DNA from 3 places in the Pseudarthrobacter sp. PH31-O2 genome. Region 1 is predicted to be linked to each of the others. Evidence: riboswitches for the same ligand, from Rfam matches in the RefSeq annotation. Region 1 holds a riboswitch; each other region holds the start of a gene.
The links. Region 1 has a riboswitch for S-adenosylmethionine ahead of QMG72_RS05200 (bifunctional o-acetylhomoserine/o-acetylserine sulfhydrylase). Riboswitches for the same ligand answer to the same signal wherever they lie in the genome.

Region 1 (5,320 bases):
GGCCCGGGCCTCAACGGCCATTAGTGCAGAGCGCATCTGCAAAAGTGCACACCCGCGGCGGCTTTTGGCTGCTGGACTACCCGAAGAAGTGCTGTCGGAGCTGGGTGTTGAGCTGCCCAATCTCAGTCAGGAAGCCGTCGTGGCCGATGGGCGCCTCGATGGTGTGCACCGCAACGTTGCCCGGCAGGGCAGCCGCGAGCGCCCGGGACTGGTCCGGGAAGTACAACCGGTCCGAGTCGACGGCCGCCACAAGGAAAGCCGCCGTCGCAGGGGCGAGCGCCTCCGTCAGCGCGCCGCGGCCCCGGCAGACGTCATGGCTCATCAGCGCCTCGGTGATGGCGATGTAGCTGTTCGCATCGAAGCGGCGGACCAGCTTGTTGCCCTGGTGGTCCAGGTAGCTCTCCACCTGGTAACGCCCGCGCCCGGCGAGTGACCCGGCACGCAGCGGAGCCTCGGAGTCCTGGGCGTTCCGGCCGAACCGTCCATCCAGCTCTGCGGCCGAACGGTAGGTGATATGCGCTATCCGCCGGGCCAGGGCCAGTCCCGCCTCCGGCCCGGGACCGCCGTAGTAATCCCCGCCGTTGAAGTTGGGGTCCTGCCGGATGGCGAGTGTTTGCGCCTGGGCGAAGGCAATCTGCTCGGCGGTGCTGCTGGCTCCGATTGAAATAACCCCGCAGCGCCGGACCCGGTCCGGGTAGCTGACGGCCCATTCGAGGGCACGCGCCCCGCCCAGGGAACCGCCGAGCACGGCGTACCAGCTCCGGATTCCCAGCGCGTCCGCGAGCCGGGCCTCGGCGTCGGTGGTATCGCGCAGCGTGACCAGCGGGAACCGTGAGCCCCAGGGCTTCCCGTCGGGTGCCGTCGACGAGGGTCCGGTGGAGCCGTAGCAGCCGCCCAGGATATTGATCGAAACGACAAAGTACTTCCCCGTGTCCACCGGGGCGCCCGGGCCCGCGAGCTGCTCCCACCAGCCCGGCTCCGCACTGGCGCCGCGCGTGACGTGGGTGTCCCCCGTCAACGCGTGCTCGATCAGCACGGCATTGGAGCGTTCGGCGTTGAGGGTCCCCCATGTTTCGTAGCCGAGGGTGGCGTCCGGCAGCCGGGCGCCGGATTCGAGAACCAGGTCACCGATCCGGAGGTACCGGACGGTTCCGTCCGGCACAGCCGCGCCGTCCGCGGCGACGCTGCCGCCGGGGTCCGGGGCATGGGAATGGGAGGTCTTGCTTGCGGCTTCACCCTGGCGGGTGGCGGCAATCGTCATGTGAGGACCTAACTTCGCGCTTGCCCGCCGGCAGCTCACCGGCAGGCCAGGTCTTCACCCGGGGCACCCCGCCGCAAATGGAGGGTTGCCGGCCAGCAAGCCGGGGCTGTCGCTGGCACTCATGACCTCCCCTGAGTGTACGAAATGCGGCCGCCCGGTGGCGAAGAATGTGACGCCCGTGTGACTTCCCCCCGGGGAACGGTTGGTCAGACGGTCTTGGCGGCGCGGAAACCGGCATCCAGGTCGGCGAGGATGTCGTCGATGTGCTCCAGGCCGACGGAGAGCCGCACCAGGCCGGGGTTCACCCCGGCAACGACCTGCTGCTCCGGCGAGAGTTGGCTGTGTGTCGTCGACGCCGGGTGAATGACCAGCGAGCGCACATCGCCGATATTAGCGACGTGCGAGTGCAATTCAAGGGCGTCCACAAAGCTCTTGCCGGCCTCGGCTCCGCCGGCGATGTTAAAGGAGACAACGGCGCCGGTCCCCTTCGGTCCGTACTTGCGGCCGCGCTCGAACCAAGGGCTGGACGGCAGGCCGGCATAGGCGACGGATTCGACGTCGTCCCTGGCCTCCAGCCATTCGGCGACCCGGCCGGCGTTGGCAACGTGCCGCTCCATCCGCAGGCTAAGGGTCTCGATGCCTTGGGCGATAAGGAAGGCGTTGAACGGGGACACCGCAGAGCCCAGGTCGCGCAACAACTGCACGCGCGCCTTGAGGATATAGGAGAGGTTCGCGCCGAGGGCACCGTCCACGCCGAGGTCCCGGGCGTAGACCAGCCCGTTATAGCTGGGATCCGGGGTGTTGAAGCCGGGGAACCGTTCCGGGTCCTTGCCGAAGTCGAAATTGCCCGAGTCCACTATCACGCCCGCGATCGCCGTTCCATGGCCGCCGAGGTACTTGGTGGCCGAATGCACCACAATGTCCGCACCCCACTCGATCGGCCGGATAAGGTACGGCGTGGAGAGGGTGTTGTCTACGATCAGCGGGACACCGGCCGCGTGGGCCACCTGGGAGATGCCCTCAAGATCCAGCACGTCCTGGCGCGGGTTGGAGACCACTTCGCCAAAAAAGAGCTTGGTATTGGGCTGCACGGCGTCACGCCACTGTGCCAGGTTGTCCGGGTCCGCCACGAAGGTCACGGAAATGCCAAACTTCTTCAGTGTGTGCGCCAGCAGGTTGTAAGTACCGCCGTAAAGGCTGGGACTTGCCACCACGTGGTCTCCGGCTTCGGCGACATTCAGGATGGCCAGGGTCTCCGCCGCCTGTCCGGAGCTCAGCAGCAGAGCCGCGAGTCCGCCTTCCAGGCTGGCAACCCGCTGCTCCACGGCATCCTGGGTGGGGTTGCCGATCCTGGTGTAAATGGGGGCCAGCTCCGCCAGGGCAAAGCGGTTCGCGGCACTCTCGGCGCTGGGGAACACAAACGACGTCGTCTGGTAAATCGGCAGCGAGCGGGCGCCGGTGGCGCTGTCGGGCTCCTGGCCGGCATGGATCTGACGGGTTTCGAAGGACCAGGCACTTGACATCGGGACACTCCTTAGGGGAGCGGGCACAGCCTGAGCCTGGGCACCGTGGCCCGGGCCCGTGCTGGCGCCGCGCTTGCCTCCCGGCGGGCGCCGGACGGCCAGGTCCTCACCCGGGGCACCCCACCGCGATACGAGGGTTGCCGGCCAGCAAGCCGGGGCTGTGCGCTGGCACTCATGACCTCACCCCAGTCTAGGAACCGGTTGCAGGCGGTGGATAGCTTTATGACAAAGATGAAGCTGGCCCGGCCGCGGCGCTGCTGATGCCATGCCAATGCGGCCACGTGTGCTGCCAAGTGTGCTGCCGAGAGTGTGGCCGGAACAGTCCGGATCCGACCCCAACTGCCAGTAAGGGTACCCTAAGCTGAGAGGCGCATCACAAAGTGCCAAGATGATGGCATGCGCATGGATCACGTCTCTTACGCCTGTGAACAAGATGGCCTCGCTGCCACCACCGAACGAATTGCGTCTGCCCTCGGCGTGGAAGCCGTGAAGGGCGGAGTACACCCCCGATTCGGGACCCGCAACATGATCATCCCGCTAGCGGGACACAAGTACCTCGAGGTGGTGGAGGTCCTGAACCACCCGGCCTCCGACAAGGCCCCCTTCGGCCAGGCCGTCCGCGCCCGCTCCGAAGCCGGCGGCGGCTGGATGGGCTGGTGTGTGGAGGTCGACGACCTCGCCCCGTTCGAAGTCCGGCTCGGCCGCGCCGCCGTCAACGGCAACCGCAAGTTCCCGGACGGCCGGGAGCTGGTCTGGAAGCAGATTGGCATCCTTGGGCTCATCGCCGATCCCCAGGTCCCGTACATGCTCAAATGGGAAGGCGATCCGGAACTCCACCCGTCGAAGGCCTACGAGGGCAACGTCAAAATGTCCGCCCTCACGATTGCCGGTTCGGCCGAGCGCGTCACCGAATGGCTCGGCGTTCCGGTGGAGAAGCCGCTCGAAGACGTGGCCGTGCACTGGATTGCTCCGCGCGGGACACCCGGCATCCTCTCCGTCACGTTTGAGACGGCCTCCGGAGCCGTCACCATCTGAGGCTTCACCGCCCCACACTTCGGCCGCCATCAGCGGGTGTCAACGACGTCACCCACCGATGGTGGCCGAAATTCTTAAAGCACGCACAGCGCCGCCGCCGCCGTGCCCCGCAGAACCCCTCCCCCGCAGAGCCCCTCCGGCGGCTCAGCCCAGGCCGATGGCCTTGCCAAAGAGGCTGAAGCCGACGAAGGCCACGGTGTCCAGCACCGCGTGGGCGATCACCAGCGGCATCACCCGCCGCGTTCGGGTGTACACCAGTGCAAAAACGACGCCCATGATCGCGTTGCCGATGAACGGGCCGAAGCCCTGGTACAAATGGTAGCTGCCGCGCAGCATGGAACTGGCGAAGATGGCCAACGGCAGGCTCCAGCCGAACTTGCCGAGCCGGTCCAGCAGGTAGCCCACCACAATCACTTCCTCCACGATCCCGTGCCGGACCGCGGAGAGGATGAGCACCGGCACCGTCCACCAGTAGGAATCGAGGGCACTGGGGATAATCGCCGTGGTGATCCCCAGCGCCCGGCCCGCAGCGTAGAGGCCCAGGGAGGGTACACCGATCAGGGCCGCCAGCCCGAGGCCCTGGAGCAGGTCCCTGCCCGGGCGGGCAAACGTGAATCCCAGTTTCCCGAACGCCGTGGCTCCGCTGCCGGCCGCACCGGACACCCGGTGTTCGGTGAGGAAATAGAGCACCAGGACCACCGGTACCAGTGCGAAGACAATGTCCAGCAGCTGGTAGCTCAGGTCAAAGTATTCGCGGCTGCTTTGGGAGCGGTTCAGGGTGGAAGTCCCCTCCGCCAGCGGCGCCCGGGTCAGCTTGTCCAGCAGCTGAACGACCGAGTAGACGGCGGATTGGCCCAGGGACAGGCCCAGGACGATCCAGACTTCTAGCCGCAGGCGACGGCGGGAGGGAACCAGCATGGTCCTATCTTGCCCGGTTTTTCCCGGTCGTCACGCCTATGCTTGGAGTTTATGAGTGCGCCCGGGAAAATCATCATGATCCGGCACGGCCAGTCCGCCGCCAATGCCGACACCTCGATCTACAACCGGGTGCCCGACTACCGGATCCCGCTGACCGGGCTTGGCATCGACCAGGCAAGGGCAGCCGGCGAACGGGTACGGCGGCTGCTGGACGGGCAGCCGGCCTGCGTCTACGTCTCCCCGTACCTGCGCGCCTATCAGACCCTGGAGGCGATGAACCTCGGCGCGCTGGTTGAACGCGTGATCGAGGAGCCGCGGCTGCGTGAGCAGGACTGGGCCAACTTCCAGATCGCCGGTGAGATCGAAGACCAGAAGGAACTCCGCAACGCCTACGGACACTTTTTCTACCGCTTCCGCGAAGGCGAATCCGGCTCCGATGTCTATGACCGGATCTCCTCATTTATGGAAACGCTGTACCGGCACTGGTCCAAACCCAGCTACGCCCCCAATGCGCTGTTTGTGACCCACGGGCTGACCATGCGGCTGTTCTGCATGCGCTGGTTCCACTGGTCCGTGGAGTACT
Region 2 (5,320 bases), on a different contig from region 1:
ACCAGGATCAGCTCGTACCGGTCGTAGCGGGTGCGCTGAATCGATCGGACGCAGTTCTCAATAGCGGCTGCCTCGTTGAATGCCGGGACAATTATCGACACACGGGGCCACGCATCGAACATCGTGGGGACTTCGCGGCGTCGGCGATGGGCGCTCCGAAGTTCGAACCAGACGGCAAGCGGCACAACGAGCAGTTTCACCAGCCCGAACAACAGGACCGGCAGCCCGAGGAGGACGAGCGGGAACTGGGCCGCCGGGAGCGCTGCGGTGACGTTCATTTCAACCCATGGCATCGGCGAACGGCCCCATGCAGTGCCGGAACGACGCCGGGTTGAAGGAGGGCAGGATAAAGGACGCCAGCACCGCATCGAGCAGCTCAGGCGCGAGTCCGCTGTTCGATCCGAAGCGGGCGTTCACCGCCAGAACCACGGGTGTCCCGTCGGCGCGTCGACGAACGTCCACCTCCACAGGCCCCGTGAGGCCCAGCGCGCGGACCGCAGCCATCGCCACGTTGCCCACGTCGATCGCTTCGCCCGCCTCGGCCCGGCGAGTGGTCACGGCGTTGCCAACGATGCGGTCCGCCGGCCCAACCTTCGCCACAACAACCGCAAACGGCGCGGCACCGTTGTGCGCCGGTGTTCCGAAAACCATGGGCCGGTACTCGTTTCCGGGGATGAATTCCTGGACGATGCGGCTGTCCGGCAGTCGCTGCCAGTCCATTTCCGTGCGGCCATCGACGACTGTCACGACCCGGCCGCCTCGGGACGCCCGGGGTGAGACGACGACCGGTCCGCCCAGGGCGGCCATTGCAGCGTCCGCACCGGCGAAGTCGCTGGGCACGCCGAACCGGGGCACGGGAACGCCCGCTGCATGTAGTTGCCAGGCCGTAAAGAGCTTGTCATGGGCCAACGCCACCGGGCCCGGATCGCCGATCATCACACGTACGTCCGCTCCGAACGCCGCCCGGAACGCGGCGAGCTGCGGCAGTTCCTCGCTGACCGTGGGAATGACAAGATTGATGCCTTCCTGGCTAACCAGTCGCCGAAGTGCTGATACCCGTTCCGCGTCCGTCGCGTGCGGGACGGGGAACACCGTGAATCCTGCCCCGTCCGGCAGCTCGAGGATGTCCGTCCCGAGGACAGGAATGTCGCGCGCTTTCAGTTGGGCCGCGATGGCCTGGCCCGCAGGGCCGCAGGCGCCGGTGACCAATACGCGCGGCCTCACCGCTGTGCCGTCCTGGCAGCCCGGACCCGGCCATCGCCGCCGGCGTCCGCACCGGAGGGCCGGTTCGGAATCAACCCTTCCGTTACCTGGCGGCCGGGTGTGCTGATAACAGCGGCCAAGGCCGTGCTCAGGAGAATAATGAGTAGAACATATATCGCGGCCATAGCAGTCCCCTTCCCTTGTTAAAGGCCCGGCAGTCGACGGCGCCGCACCGGCCTAACTGGCTGGATCATCAGAGCCGGCCGCAAAACTGAGCGATCCTCGGATGGCGTTTTAGGGCCTGGCGACTTCCGTGGCGCTGGTCCTTCAGTAAAGTCGCGCCGACTGCCAAAAGTCCCGAGTAGGAACTACCCGAAAGCCTCCCCGGTTCAAATTCGAGGCCCCGGGGGTTTGTACCTGTGTGCAATCCCCCGAGTACGTGGATGGGGACGCTGGCATGACCGCTGGCGAATGGCTTATGAACAAACCTCCGTTTCCACCCCGCTCCTTAACATGACGGCCGCCGCCGTGCGGTCCGGCGTCACAGGTGTTACGTTCTTTGGGAGTAATGAGAACCGGCGCCAAGCCCTGACTGGCCGGTCGGCAACCCTCCCTTCCGCGGCGGGGTGCCTCAGGTGAGTACTCGGCATATCGACCATTCGAGCTGCAAGCGTGAAAGAAGGAGATCCGTCATGCCTGACGCGTCCACCGCTGCTGTCCCCCGGACAGCAGCGAACAAAGCCCCGGCCCCGTCCCCCGCAGTCGCCGGTGCCGCCGAGCAGAAACTGCTGTACCGTCTGTTCACCGGAGCCGATGACCGCGCCTTCTGCGAGCGTGTATCGGCCGCCCTCACCGAGGGCTACGTTCTGCACGGCGGCCCGGCTGTCACGTTCAACGGCAGCAACGTCGTCGTGGCCCAGGCACTTGTGCTGCCGGCGGCGATCGCCAACGCCGATGCGGCCGTCGCCAGCGCCGTGGACGATCTCGACTTCGACGGCGGGGGCCACGCGTGAGCTACGCCGGGGACCTCAGCCCGCAGGAGGCCTGGTCCAAGCTCGGGGACGGCGCCATCCTGGTGGACGTCCGCACCGAGGGTGAATGGGCCAGCGCCGGAATTCCGGACACCAAAGCGACGGAGAATGATCCGCTCTTCATCCAGTGGAGCCTCGCCGGCGGCATCCCCAATTCGCAGTTTCTGGCGCAACTGAGACAACAGGCCCCCGAAGCCGGCGGCACCGAATTGTTGTTCCTGTGCCGCTCGGGCGCGCGCTCCGTCGCGGCCGCAATCGTCGCCACCGAGGACGGTTTTACCTCCTTTAACATCCTTGAGGGCTTTGAGGGCGAACCCGACGGCGAGGGCCAACGCACTGTCAACGGCTGGAAAAACCGCGGCCTCCCCACCAATCTCGGAAGACACTAAGTGACATTCAACCCTGATGCCGCCGACTGGAGCGCGGACACCCAGGCCGTCCGCGGCGGACTCGACCGCACCGGATTTCAGGAGACGTCAGAACCGGTCTTCCTGAACTCCGGCTTCGTCTACGAATCGGCGGCCGCCGCGGAACGCGCCTTCGCCGGCCACGACGAGCGTTTCGTCTACTCCCGCTACGGCAATCCCTCTGTGGCGACGTTCCAGGAGCGGCTCCGGCTGCTCGAAGGCACCGAGGCCTGCTTTGCCACGGCGTCGGGCATGTCCGCTGTCTTTACTGCCCTGGGTGCCCTGTTGGCCGCCGGCGACAGGGTGGTGGCGGCCCGATCGCTGTTCGGCTCATGCTTTGTGATCCTGAACGAGATCCTGCCCCGCTGGGGCGTCGAGACGGTCTTCGTTGACGGCCCGGACCTGGTGCAGTGGCGCGAGGCGCTCGCCAAACCCACCACTGCTGTCTTCTTCGAGTCGCCCTCGAACCCAATGCAGGAAATCGTGGATATCGCGGCAGTGAGCGAAATGGCGCACGCGGCCGGGGCGACGGTCGTCGTCGATAATGTCTTTGCCACTCCCCTGCTGCAGCGCTGCGGGGAGCTCGGCGCGGACGTGATCGTCTACTCCGGCACCAAGCACATCGACGGCCAGGGTCGCGTCCTTGGCGGCGCGATCCTGGGCACCAGGGATTTCATCGAGGGCCCGGTCAAGCAGCTGATGCGCCATACCGGCCCGGCACTCTCGGCCTTCAACGCATGGGTGCTGACCAAGGGCCTGGAGACGATGGCCCTGCGGGTGAACCACTCCTGTGCCTCCGCGCTGCGGCTGGCCGAGTGGCTTGAGGAGCAACCCGCGGTCAGCTGGGTCAAGTACCCGCTGCTGCAGTCCCACCCGCAGCATCAGCTGGCCGCCCGGCAGATGAAAGCCGGCGGCACCGTGCTGACCTTCGAGCTCGCCGCGTCCGCCGGGCATTCGGCGAAGGAGGCTGCGTTCGCGCTGCTGGACGGGTTGCGGATCATCGATATCTCCAACAACCTCGGCGATTCGAAGTCGCTGATCACCCATCCCGCCACCACGACGCACCGCGCTATGGGGCCGGAGGGCCGTGCGTCGATCGGGCTCAGTGACGGCGTGGTGCGCCTCTCGGTGGGACTCGAGGATATTGCGGACCTGATCCGCGACCTCGAGCAGGCGCTCAAATCTTGCTAGCGCCGTTTGCGGTGCTTGAGTTGGCAGATAGCGGCGATGCCTTGGCGGAGAACTGCCGTGAACTGCACACTCAGCGCCGCCGGACCGGGCCCAGCGTTGTGCTCCCGTCGGCGGGTTCCCCGGTGTCCGGTCCCGGCACGGTCGCCGCGACGGCGCGTTCAACGACGGCGGACAGGCCGCCGGCGTCGAACGGTTCCCTTTGCAGCTGCGACCCGGTGCCCTCGGCGAGCATCCGACTAACACCATGGCGCACCAAGTCCAGCTCGCCCTGATCCACCAGCACGGGCGCTACGAAGTCCACCAGGGCATGGACCACTTCGGCAGCCGGGGCTGGGACGAAGGTCCCGAAGTCCAGCAGCTGCCCGCGCAGTCCGCAGTTGCTGGCCTGCCAGGCGGCCATCCGCAGCAGCAGCGTCGGCACCGGGGCGGGATCAACGCCGTCGTGCCATTCCCGGGACGCGGACTCCACAAGCGCACGCACCAGCACGGCGATCAGCGCGGCGTCCTCGGCCCGCAGGCAAACGTCTGCGACCCGGACCTCCAATGTGGGATAGTGCCGGCACAGCCTCGAGTCGAAGTAGACCATTCCTTCATCCATCAGGACGCCGCTTTCCACCAGACGGTTTACGACGCGGCGGTAGACCGGAAGGCTGCCGAAGATCATGGTGGGGCCCGATCCCGGCCAGCGGTTCCAAGCCTGGGTGCGGTAGCTTTCGAATCCTGTCTCAGCACCGTTCCAGTAGGGCGAATTTGCGCTCAGGGCAATCAGCACAGCAAGTTTGTCGCGGATCCGGTCCATCACTGCCACACCCTCTTCCGGAGACTCCACAAGGGTGTGGACGTGCAGGCCGCAGGTGAGCTGGTTCCGGACGGTGCGCCCAAAACGCTGCTGCATGGTCAGGTACCGCTGCTTCGGCGTCAGGTGGGTTGCCGAGCCGAGCGGCGACGTGCCGAGGGCGGCGATCCGGCCGCCATGCACCCTGGCGGCGCGGTCCGCGAGGGCACGGCCCTGCCTGAGCTGCCGGAGCAACTCGGCGTACTCCAGGCACGGCCGGGTCCGGGATTCAAGCTGTTCCAGCTTGAGCTCATAGCTAAAGTTCGGTTCCTCATAGACCGGCGGCTGCGCGGAACCGGCCCGGCCGGAGGCCCGCTTCGGGGGTTCCAGCCGGGGCAAAATGGCGTCGGCGAGGGGAAGCGGCATCCCGGTTTCGGGGTCCACGATGAGCAGTTCCTCCTCCACACCGAAGGTGCGCATGATTCCATTGTGCGCCAGGTCTCCGTGAAGCGCGCCGCCTCGCTACGGGGTCGCTCAGTCCTGGAAGTACTCGATTTTGGCGCCGAGGGTGTTGAGCCGCTCGGCCAAGTCCTCGTAGCCTCGTTCGATCACATAGATATTGCGCAGTTCCGATACGCCGCGGGCGGCGAGCATCGCCAACAGCAGGCAGGCAGCGGGTCGGAGGGCCGGCGGGCAGCCCACCTCTGCCGCAC
Region 3 (5,320 bases), on a different contig from region 1:
AGGCGAGCAGCCCGACGGCGAAGATGACGCCGATGACGGGTCCGAGGCTGCTGGTGATGGCGGCATGGGCTCCTTCGATGGTGTCTGTTCCGTCCGCACCGCCGAGGGTCGATGCGGCCAGCAGCAGCATCCCGATGTTCACAAGACCGGCGAAGGCCAGGGCGACGACCACGTCCCAGCGGGTCGCCTTGACCAGCCGGGCGAGGGCCGGGGCGGGAACATGGACGTGCGGGTCCGGACGATGCCGGTCCCTGGACAGTGCAGAGTGGACGTAGATGGCGTGCGGCATCACCGTGGCGCCGAGCATGCTCGCGGCCAGCAGCACAGTCTCGGGACCCTGGAAGCCCGGGATCAGCCCGGCTGCCACACCGGCAGGATCAGGCGGGCTAACAAAAAGGCCGGCCAGGAACCCGATGGTGATGATGCCGAGCAGGAAGATAATGATGAACTCAAATGGCCGCTGCTTGTTCCGGGCCTGCACGGCGAGGAGTCCCATGGAGACGGCGCCGACGATTACGGCGCCAAGGGGCAAAGGCAGTCCAAAGAGCAGGAAGAGCGCGATTGCCCCGCCCACCACCTCGGCAAGGTCAGTGGCAGCAGCCACGATCTCGGCCTGCACCCAAAACGCCCGGCGCCAGAACGGCTTCAGCCGCTCACCAAGAATCTCCGGCAGGCTTTTGCCGGTGACAAGCCCGAGTTTGGCGGACTGGTATTGCACCAGCACGGCCATAATGTTGGCGGCCACCAGGACCCAAACGAGCAAGTAGCCGTATTGCGCTCCGGCGGTGAGGTTGGCCGCCACGTTGCCGGGGTCCACGTAGGCGATCGCGGCAACAAATGCCGGCCCCAGCAGGCCGATCATGGCCCGGCGGCCGGCCGGTTTCGGCCGGGCGGCCGTCGCCGGTCCCGCGCCGTCGTGTCCTGTTACGTCCAGCACTGGGCTCCCCTGCTAGGTGCGTCGCCGTCGACGCGGGCGGCAACGGCGGGTGGATGCCTGCGCCGAAGTTTGCGAACGCCTACAAATAATTATTAGGCATACCGAAACCATAAGCCACGGTGGCTGTCCGCGGCAACGTCGACGGCTCCAAAAGGACCTTTCCGGCCGGTGTCAGGACCGCACGGCCCGCCAGCTCTGTGTCAGGTAGGGGAGCGGGATCACTTCATCGCCCTGATGGCCCAGGTGCTCGTGCAGATACCAGTCGAGGTTGCCCAGCACCTTGGTGCGGGTGGCCTGGCCGGCCGCCAGGTAGTAGCTGCGGGACTTCGCCAGCGCCAGGATGTCTGCGCCGCGCACCGGATCTTCCCACCGGGTGAGATGGCTCTCCAGTCCCGTAAATTCAGGTCCCAGCGGCGGTGTGAAGTGCGGTTTGTGCACGTCGCCGGCATGCATAATGCGCGAGAGCCGGTGCACCCAGGGAACAGACGTGTCCAGCTGGTTCCAGATCAGCCCCAGGACACCGTGCGGGCGGAGGATCCTGGCGATTTCCGTGCTGGCCAGCAGCGGATCGCACCAATGCCAGGCCTGGGCGACTGTCACCACGTCGAAAGCACCGTCGGGCAGCCCCGTCCGCTCCGCGGTACCCTCGACGGCGGTGACCCCGGGAAGCGCCCGGCGCAGCTGTTCCAGCATGTCCGCGGATGGGTCCACTGCCACCGTGCGCAGGCCGCGCCCGACCAGCAGCGCCGTGAATTTCCCGGTTCCGGCGCCGAGGTCCGCGGCATCCGCTGCGCCGCCGGGGATCAGCCAGCCAGCCGATTCCTCGGGATACCCGGGCCGGACGCGGTCGTAGTGTTCCCCGCCGTCCTGAAAGCTGTGCCCCAGCTCCTGGCGCCGCCCCTGGGGCAGCTTGGGTCCGCCGCGTGCCACGTTTGATCTCCTTCGGCAGGTCCGGGTACGTACCTTGTGAATTTACCGCACCGGGCAGGGGCCGCGTTTGCAGGGGCCGTGTCTGCCGGCGCCGCCGGAGCCAGCGCCGCCGCACCGGCGGCCGTTAGTCCAGCGTGCAGGGCGCCGCCCCGGCCGTGCCGGGGGTATTGGGGGCCCAGTGCGGGTAGCTGCGGGTGTCGTTGGACGGTACCCAGCGGCCTGCGTCCACCACGTAGTCCCAGCCGAGGCCGTTCCCGAGCAGCTCCCGGACTCCGGTGAGCAGCCGCTGGGCGTCATCAAGCCTGGAGCCCAAACCGAAGCTTGCCCGAAGCGACCCCGAGGGCAGGCCAAGCCGCCGGAGCAGCGGATGCGCGCAAAACCTGCCGTCGCGCAGCCCCATACCGTGCTCGGCGGACAGGTAGGCTGCCACCAGGCCCGCGTCGTAGCCTTCCACCGAGAAGTTGACGACGCCGATGGTGCCGGCGCCGGGAAGGGTTTGTGACCCGGTGCCCGCCCCCGGCCCTGCAGCCGCGTCGAAGGTACCGCTGTCGGAGAAGATCTGGTGGACCGTCACACCGTCGATCCGGGCGAGGCCCTCCACCAGGAAGGACCGGATGGCGTTCTCGTGCGCGTGCCACTGGTCCGGGTCCAGCCCGGCGATGATTTGCGCGGCCCGGGCCAGGGTGGCGGCGCCGAGCACGTTCGGGGATCCGCCCTCATGCCGGGCGGGTCCCGTGGTCCAGCTGACGGTGTCGATCCGGGCGTCCTGGACGGCCCCGCCGCCCGCGAGGTGCGGGATGCCGGCGTCGAGCCAGTCGGGACGCCCGATCAGGACGCCGGCACCGAAGGGTGCGTAGAGCTTGTGCCCCGAGAAGGCGATGTAGTCGAGATCGTCCGTGGAGACGTTGATCCGCCGGTGCGGGGCCAACTGGGCGGCGTCGACGACGATCCGGGCGCCGTAGTCGTGCGCCAGCGCTGCCAGGGCGCGGATAGGCAGGATCTCGCCGGTGACGTTGGAGGCACCGGTCACGGCAAGCAGGCTGACGCCGCCGTGTGCGAGTTCCTCGCGGAGCAGCTCCAGGGTGGCCGCGAGGGTGGGGGCGGCAATGACGCTGCGGTGGGGTACCCGCTGCCAGGGCAGGAGGTTGGCGTGGTGTTCAATGTCGAGGTAGAGCACCTCGCCGGTATGCTCGCCGTTGACGACCGGCAGGCAGCCGGCCAGCAGGTTCAGCGAATCAGTGGTGTTCCTGGTGAAGATCACCGCATCGTCCGGCCGGCCGCCAACGAAGTCGCGGACAATCCCGCGGGCGTTCTCGTAGACCGAGGTGCTGATCTGGGAGGCATAGCCGGCGCCGCGGTGGACGCTGGCGTAGAACGGCAGGATCTCGTTGAGGTAGGCCGAGACCACGGACAGCGCCGGAGCCGAGGCACCGTAGTCCAGGTTGGCGTAGCGGACATGTCCGCCCTGGATGAGAGGCGCCTGGATCTCGGCGCCGGTCACCGCGGCCAGCGGCCGGCGGGCAACGGCGAACCGCGGATCGGGATGTGCCGGACCGGTGTCGGCCTGAACCTCGGCGGCGGCAGGAATGGTGGCAGTCGTCATGGGACCTCGCTCGAAAAGGACCCCACGCACCGGGGATCCGCGCTTGCCGGGTCCGTTCCGGACCGGCCAGGTCGTCACCCGGGGCACCCCGCCGCGAATGGAGGGTTGCCGGCCAGCAAACCGGGGTTTAGCGCTGGCACTCGTGACCTGGTTCGAGCCTAGGCCATGCCGGCTTCCGTGGAAAAGGCAGGGCAGGATTGTGAAGTCCTTTGTGACGGGCCGGTACCGAAGCTGCCGAACGGCGCCGGACGCGCTTACAGCAGGTCGTCCAGCCCGGGGTTCAGACGCTTGAGGACTTCGGAGTGCAGAATGGAGTTGGTCGCGAGGGCGTTGCCGCCGAAGGGACCGTCTTCTCCTTCGAGGGAGGTAAAGCGGCCGCCGGCCTCGGTGACGATCGGAACCAGCGCGGCCATGTCGTAGAGGTTGAGTTCGGGTTCGCAGGCGATATCAACGGCACCTTCCGCCACCAGGCAGTAGGACCAGAAGTCGCCGTAGGCGCGGGTCCGCCACACCTCTTCGGTGAGCCCCAGGAACTCGTCAAGGTTGCCGCGCTGCTTCCAACCTCCCAGGCTGGAATATGACAGCGAGGCATCCGGCAGGCTCGCGACGTTGGAGACCTTCAGCCGGGTTGCGGCCGCCAGTGAACGGCCCATGTACGCACCGGCGCCTTTTGCCGCCCACCAGCGCTTTCCCAGCGCCGGGGCACTGACAACGCCGACCACCGGCTCGCCCTCATCGACGAGGGCGATCAGCGTCGCCCAGACCGGGACGCCGCGGACGAAGTTTTTGGTCCCGTCAATCGGGTCGATGATCCAGCGGCGGGAGCCGTGGCCGGAACTGCCGAACTCCTCCCCGAGCACGGCGTCGCGGGGCCGGGACCGCGACAGCTGGCCACGGATGGCCTCCTCGGCGGATTTATCGGCGTCAGTGACCGGCGTCAGGTCCGGCTTCGTCTCGATCCGAAGGTCGAGCGCCTTGAAGCGGCTCATGGTCTGGGCATCTACGGAATCTGCCAGGACATGGGCAAGGCGCAGGTCGTCGTTGTAGCTCGAAGCGGGTTGACTCATGCTTCCAAACTACCGTCAAAGCGGGCAGGGAAGCGGTAGGCGCCGCGGCCTGCTAGGAGACGGTGCCCAGTTCCTTAACGTCCTGGGCTTCCAACCGCGGGTCTGTCCCGAGCAAACGGCGCAGTGAGGCGAGCCTGGCCGGACCGGATTCTCCTGCCTGGCCGGAGGCCACCCAGGCGTCCACGCCGCAGTTGACGGCGCTGGAATCGTGCTTGCAGCCCCGTTCGCAGTCGTCGGTGCCGGGCTCGAGGTCGGGGAAGGACCGCAGGATCCGGTCCGGGTCCACATGCGCGAGCCCGAAGGAGCGGATGCCCGGGGTGTCGATGATCCAGCTCCCCGCCGGCGCATCGTTGACTTTGAGGGCCAGCGCGGAGGATGAGGTGTGGCGGCCGCGCCCGGTCACGGCGTTGACACCGCCGGTGGCGCGTTCGGCGCCGGTGAGGGCGTTAACCATGGTGGACTTGCCGACGCCGGAATGGCCCAGCATCACGGTGACCTTCCCGTCGAGGTAGGCGCGCAGCTGTGCGACGGCGTCCTTGTCCAGCCGGGCGGAGAGCCCGTCATCGGAGCGGGCATCGATGCCCGAGGCGGCGGAGTCCGCCGTCTTGGAAATAATCACCGGGAAAGCAAGGTGCTGGTAGTTGGCGAGGAGCTCGGCAGGATCCTTGACGTCGGCTTTGGTGACAAGCAGCAGCGGATCGATCCCGGCGTCGTACGCGGCCACCAGGGCGCGGTCGATAAATCCGGTCCGCGGCTCGGGATTGGCGGCCGCCACCACGATCA

Region 2: another riboswitch for S-adenosylmethionine. It lies ahead of QMG72_RS13515 (DUF1737 domain-containing protein); the one in region 1 lies ahead of QMG72_RS05200 (bifunctional o-acetylhomoserine/o-acetylserine sulfhydrylase).
Region 3: another riboswitch for S-adenosylmethionine. It lies ahead of QMG72_RS00520 (aminotransferase class V-fold PLP-dependent enzyme); the one in region 1 lies ahead of QMG72_RS05200 (bifunctional o-acetylhomoserine/o-acetylserine sulfhydrylase).

The regions. Positions count from the first base shown of each region.
Region 1 covers NZ_JASIST010000002.1:297,484-302,803, reverse strand. Annotated here, with positions in the region: gene metX (homoserine O-acetyltransferase MetX) at 77-1,261, opposite strand; SAM riboswitch class IV at 1,273-1,388, opposite strand; gene QMG72_RS05200 (bifunctional o-acetylhomoserine/o-acetylserine sulfhydrylase) at 1,468-2,784, opposite strand; SAM riboswitch class IV at 2,849-2,964, opposite strand; gene QMG72_RS05195 (VOC family protein) at 3,181-3,819, shown strand; gene QMG72_RS05190 (CPBP family intramembrane glutamic endopeptidase) at 3,964-4,737, opposite strand; gene QMG72_RS05185 (histidine phosphatase family protein) at 4,789-5,320, shown strand, end outside.
Region 2 covers NZ_JASIST010000008.1:156,112-161,431, forward strand. Annotated here, with positions in the region: gene QMG72_RS13505 (glycosyltransferase family 2 protein) at 1-278, opposite strand, end outside; gene QMG72_RS13510 (ATP-grasp domain-containing protein) at 280-1,224, opposite strand; SAM riboswitch class IV at 1,768-1,882, shown strand; gene QMG72_RS13515 (DUF1737 domain-containing protein) at 1,896-2,216, shown strand; gene QMG72_RS13520 (rhodanese-like domain-containing protein) at 2,213-2,623, shown strand; gene QMG72_RS13525 (O-succinylhomoserine sulfhydrylase) at 2,624-3,832, shown strand; gene QMG72_RS13530 (glutamate--cysteine ligase 2) at 3,903-5,087, opposite strand; gene QMG72_RS13535 (UDP-N-acetylglucosamine 1-carboxyvinyltransferase) at 5,142-5,320, opposite strand, start outside.
Region 3 covers NZ_JASIST010000001.1:125,488-130,807, forward strand. Annotated here, with positions in the region: gene QMG72_RS00510 (Nramp family divalent metal transporter) at 1-937, opposite strand, end outside; gene QMG72_RS00515 (class I SAM-dependent methyltransferase) at 1,109-1,867, opposite strand; gene QMG72_RS00520 (aminotransferase class V-fold PLP-dependent enzyme) at 1,992-3,470, opposite strand; SAM riboswitch class IV at 3,505-3,618, opposite strand; gene hisN (histidinol-phosphatase) at 3,725-4,537, opposite strand; gene rsgA (ribosome small subunit-dependent GTPase A) at 4,590-5,320, opposite strand, start outside.